Regions from separate parts of the Arthrobacter sp. 05N33_2 genome, predicted to be linked through region 2. Evidence: riboswitches for the same ligand, from Rfam matches in the RefSeq annotation. Region 2 holds a riboswitch; the other holds the start of a gene.
What was found. Region 2 has a riboswitch for glycine ahead of gcvP (aminomethyl-transferring glycine dehydrogenase). Riboswitches for the same ligand answer to the same signal wherever they lie in the genome.
Positions count from the first base shown of each region.

Region 1 (2,390 bases), on a different contig from region 2:
GTCGGCGGAGATGCCGACGGTGTCGGCGTCGATGGCGCGCAGGTTGACGCCCTTGGCGTCGGCTGCCGCGATGATCTCAGCTGCCCGGCCCGGCACGGAGACGGTGATGGTGTCGAAGAAGGAGGTGTGCAGCACGTCCAGGCCGGCGGCCTTCAGGGAGGCGGCGATGGTCTTGGCGTGGACGTGGACCGACTGGGCGATTGCCTTCAGCCCGTCCGGGCCGTGGTAGACGGCGTAGAAGGAAGCCACGATGGCCAGCAGGGCCTGGGCCGTGCAGATGTTGGACGTGGCCTTCTCGCGGCGGATATGCTGCTCGCGGGTCTGCAGGGCCAGGCGGTAGGCGGGAACGCCGGCGTTGTCCTTGGAGACACCCACGAGGCGGCCGGGCATGGAGCGCTCGAGCCCCTTCTGGACGGCCATGTAGGCAGCGTGCGGGCCGCCGAAGAACAGCGGCACGCCGAAGCGCTGGGCGGATCCGACGGCGATGTCAGCGCCCTGCTCGCCCGGAGACGTGATCAGGGTCAGGGAGAGGAGATCTGCCGCGACGGTGACGAGGGCGCCCCGTTCCTTGGCGTCGGCGATCACGGCGGTGTGGTCGAACACGCGGCCGGAGACGCCCGGCTGCTGCAGAACGACGCCGTTGATGACGCCGTCGGGCAGGCCCTTGGAGAGGTCGGCGACCTCGACCTCGAAGCCGAGGGCCTCGGCGCGGCCCTTGACGATCGCGATGGTCTGCGGCAGGCAGTCGGCGTCGAGGACGGTCTTGCCGTCGTGCGCCGTCTTGTTCTTATTCGCGCGGCGCATCATCAACACGGCCTCGGCCACGGCGGTGGCTTCATCCAGCAGGGAGGCGTTGGCGATCGGCAGGCCGACGAGGTCCTGGACCATGGTCTGGAAGTTCAGCAGCGCCTCGAGCCGGCCCTGCGAGATCTCCGGCTGGTAGGGCGTGTACGCGGTGTACCAGGCCGGGGCTTCGAGGATGTTGCGGCGGATCACCGGCGGGGTGAGCGTGTCGTAGTAGCCCTGCCCGATCATCTGCACGGCGGTCTTGTTCTTCGACGCCAGCTTGCGCAGCTCGGCGAGGACTTCGACCTCACTCAGGGCCGCGGCGAGCGCGAGGTCGGCGTCCTGGCGGATGTCCTTCGGAACGGCGGTGTCCACCAGGGCGTCGACGGTGTCGTAGCCGACAGCCTTCAGCATGGCGTCGACGTCGGCCTGGCGGCGCGCGCCGATATGCCGGTCAACGAAGGACGTGGAGGCTGGGGTAACAGTCACAAGGAACTCCATAACTCAGGCGGCGCAGGGTACGCCACATTGATTCGGGTTCCTCCCCGCTCTGTATTGGACCTGAGAGTTTCCGCGCAGCCCGCATTTCAGGGCTCCGCTTGCACCGTCGGTGAGCACAGCATGTCCGGGACACGCCTGCTACTTTCCAGAGATGCCTTGCCGCGGCGGTACATGGGCCTGAGAGATTCCTGGGGAGGGTTTGCTCCTACGGCGCCTGCTTGTACCTACTTGCAGGACTCTCCCGCCGCAGATCAAAGGCGTATTTAATTGGGTGTTCAATCGGGGGTGACAACAGTCACAGCTCTCATTGTCCTATGCCGGGCGCGCGTCCGCAAACTCCCTCCCGGCGGCGGACCCAGGTTACGGGCCACGAGCCACCCGGCGGCCAATCCGGCGGTGCGAATTCGCCGGAAACGCCCGGAGTCGCCGCAACTTTCCGGCGTACTCGAACGCTTCCGGCGAATTCGGCGGGGAGTAAGGGGGGTCGGAGGGGGTGGGTGTGGGCTTCAGCCGCGCAGGCGCTCGACGGCGGCCAGGAGGCTCTGGACGTCCGCCTCGACTTCCGGCGGCGGCCCGCCGGGACCCCGCGCCAGCATGGCGTTGAAGTACAGCCCGTCCCCCATGCACAGGACGGCCTTCGCCATGGCGGGCCCGACGTCGGCCGCCAGCAGTTCCAGCCAGCTCGCCTGGCCGGCGGCGAAGCGGCGGAGGGTTTCCCCGTGCGCCACCTCGGCGAGCCGCGTGGCCGCCACGAAGACCCGGTCCATGGGCGTGTCCGCCCACACCGAGGACTTGATGAAGTACGCCGCCGCCCCTTCCGGGGCTGCCGCCATGGCCGCAACATCGGCAGCCAGGAGCCGGTCCAGCCGTTCCAGCAGGACCGCGATCATGGCCTCTTTCGTCGGAAAATGGTAGAGCAGGCCGCCCTTGGAGACGCCGGCCCGGCGCGCGACGGCGTCCAGCGTCGCGGCGCGTTCACCGACTTCGATGAGCAGGGATTCGAAGGCATCGAGGACGGCCTCGCGGGCGACGGGTTTCCTGGGCATGCCTCCCATCATGCCCGTCCGCGCGCGCATTTCTTAACTGTACCGTCCAGACGGTAC
Region 1 is NZ_JBFTNJ010000015.1:4,357-6,746, forward strand. It holds gene gcvP (aminomethyl-transferring glycine dehydrogenase) at 1-1,287, opposite strand, end outside; glycine riboswitch at 1,327-1,441, opposite strand; glycine riboswitch at 1,443-1,541, opposite strand; gene AC1DHX_RS09565 (TetR/AcrR family transcriptional regulator) at 1,794-2,333, opposite strand.
Region 1: linked by a shared signal. The riboswitch ahead of gcvP (aminomethyl-transferring glycine dehydrogenase) and the one ahead of gcvP (aminomethyl-transferring glycine dehydrogenase) in region 2 are both predicted to bind glycine.

Region 2 (2,390 bases):
CCATGCCCTCGCGCACCGCCATGTACGCGGCGTGCGGGCCGCCGAAGAACAGCGGCACGCCCAGGCGCTGGGTGGAGCCGACGGCGATGTCCGCCCCCTGCTCGCCCGGAGGGGTGATCAGGGTCAGGGCAAGCAGATCCGCCGCCACGGTGACCAGTGCGCCGCGTTCTTTGGCCTCCGCGATCACGCCGGACTGGTCCCACACCCGGCCGGAGACGCCCGGCTGCTGGAGGACGAGACCGTTGATGTCGCCGTCGGGCAGACCGGCGGAGAGGTCAGCGACCTGCACCTCGAAGCCCAGCGCCTCCGCTCGGCCCCTGACGATGGCAATGGTCTGCGGGAGGCAGTCGGCGTCGAGGACGGTCTTGGCCCCGGCAGCGGACTTGTTTTTGTTGGCGCGGCGCATGAGAAGCACGGCCTCGGCAACCGCGGTGGCCTCGTCCAGGAGGGACGCATTGGCGACCGGGAGCGCGGTGAGGTCCTGGACCATGGTCTGGAAGTTCAGCAGTGCCTCGAGGCGTCCCTGGGAGATTTCCGGCTGGTACGGGGTGTAGGCGGTGTACCAGGCGGGGGCTTCGAGGATGTTGCGGCGGATCACCGGCGGGGTGACGGTGTCGTAGTAGCCCTGGCCGATCATCTGCACGGCCGTCTTGTTCTTGGAGGCGAGCTTGCGCAGTTCGGCCAGCACCTGGACTTCGCTGAGGGGGCTGTCCAGGGTGAGGGGCTTTTCCTGGCGGATGGAATCGGGGACCGCGTTGTCAACGAGGCCATCAACGCTGTCGTAGCCGACGGCCTTGAGCATGGTGTCGATGTCGGCCTGGCGGCGGGCGCCGATGTGGCGGTCTGCGAAGGTGGACGGGGACGATTGAACCGTCATGAGAGGAACTCCATAATTCAGGTGGCATCAAGACGCCACGATGATTCGGGTTCCTCCCCGCTCTGTATTGGACCTGAGAGTTTCCGTTTTGCCCTGCTGATAGCAGCGCGCCACTTGCACCGTCGGTGAGCCCGGTTGCCCGGACTGCTTTCCAGAGTTGCCTTGCCGCGGCGGTACGTGGGCCTGAGAGATTCCTGGGGAGGATTTGCTCCTACGGCGCCTGCTGAACGTACCGGCAGGACTCTCCCGCCGCAGATCATAAGCTGTGCCACTGGTCGGTGACACAGCTCACAATTTATCCGGTTCCCGGGCAGGATGCAAAATTTATTTCAATTGAGTCGCTGTTCCCGCGGACGACGGCGGGAGCTCTTCGCCGTCGTCCGCTTGCGTGGGTGAGGCGCATGAGGGCCGTGACGTTGATCCGGAACACGCGGCCCCAGAGGTCGTCGTCCACCTCATGGATCGGACCCAAGGGGTTAATCCATTCGGTGCATTATTCTGGACGGGATACTTTCCTTTTTCGCGAGCCTCCCTCCAGGGCGCTCATACGCAAGGAGCCTCCGTGAGCCTTCCGGATCAAGCGATGGAACAGGCAGCTCCCAGCAGACCACCAAGCCGGACTCCCGCCGGGGATGCCGCTTGGGGGTGGCTGATCGGGATCCTGGCAGGACTGCTCGGCTTGGGCCCTTGGCTGGTATCCGGCGCACAGCTCCCGTTGCAGAACTTGTGGGGCGCAGAGGTCGCTCCAGACCAGATGCCTGTGTCGTTACTGCCGCTAAGCCAGTACGAACTCACCACGATCGTGGCCCTCCTCACCGTAGGAGGTGCGGCGGCCGGACTCGCGCTGCGCATCTGGTCGCCCGCCCGACGGCGACTGGTGACGTGGTGCGCGGCAGCCGGTGTTCTTGTGGTTCAGTTCACGGCGGCCGTCCAGTCCTTTACAGTGCTCGACGGCGGCTTGACGGGCGGAACAATGGCGAGCCTCTACTTCGCCGGGCTGCTCGCGGGCGTGACCGCATCCCTCGCTGCGGCCCTCGTGGCGCACCTGCTGCTCTGTTCAAGGTCACCGAGCCTGGCGGCATTGGCCGCCGGACTCGTGGCGGTGCCGTTCGCTTCGTGGACGGTGGAGTGGGTTGTCGGCTTCGTCGGGCACATCAACGTCCCCGTCGCAGTGCCGTCAATCGCTCACTGGATTCCGGCCATCCTCGTTGGTTGCGCCCTGGCATGGTGCGGCCTTCGTCCTGCGCGGCGGGCCGCGGTGTGGTCCGCGAACCTTGCCCTGTTGTGGTTGGTTCCCGCCCTGTTCATCTCGGTCAACTACGTCCTGGGGACCCGTATCCTGGCTGGCGACCTGCAGGAGATGCTGTTAATGAGTCGGCAAATCTTGGCGGCAACACTTGGACCCGAAGGCGGAGCAGCTCCCAAAATCTTGCTGGCCCTGGTCATCGCATCGGCGGGGCTGGGTGCCAAATCCATTGCCGCTCGCCGGCGACCGGACGCGCCCACCTTCCCG
Region 2 is NZ_JBFTNJ010000091.1:4,355-6,744, forward strand. It holds gene gcvP (aminomethyl-transferring glycine dehydrogenase) at 1-877, opposite strand, end outside; glycine riboswitch at 930-1,037, opposite strand; glycine riboswitch at 1,039-1,136, opposite strand; gene AC1DHX_RS19335 (hypothetical protein) at 1,440-2,390, shown strand, end outside.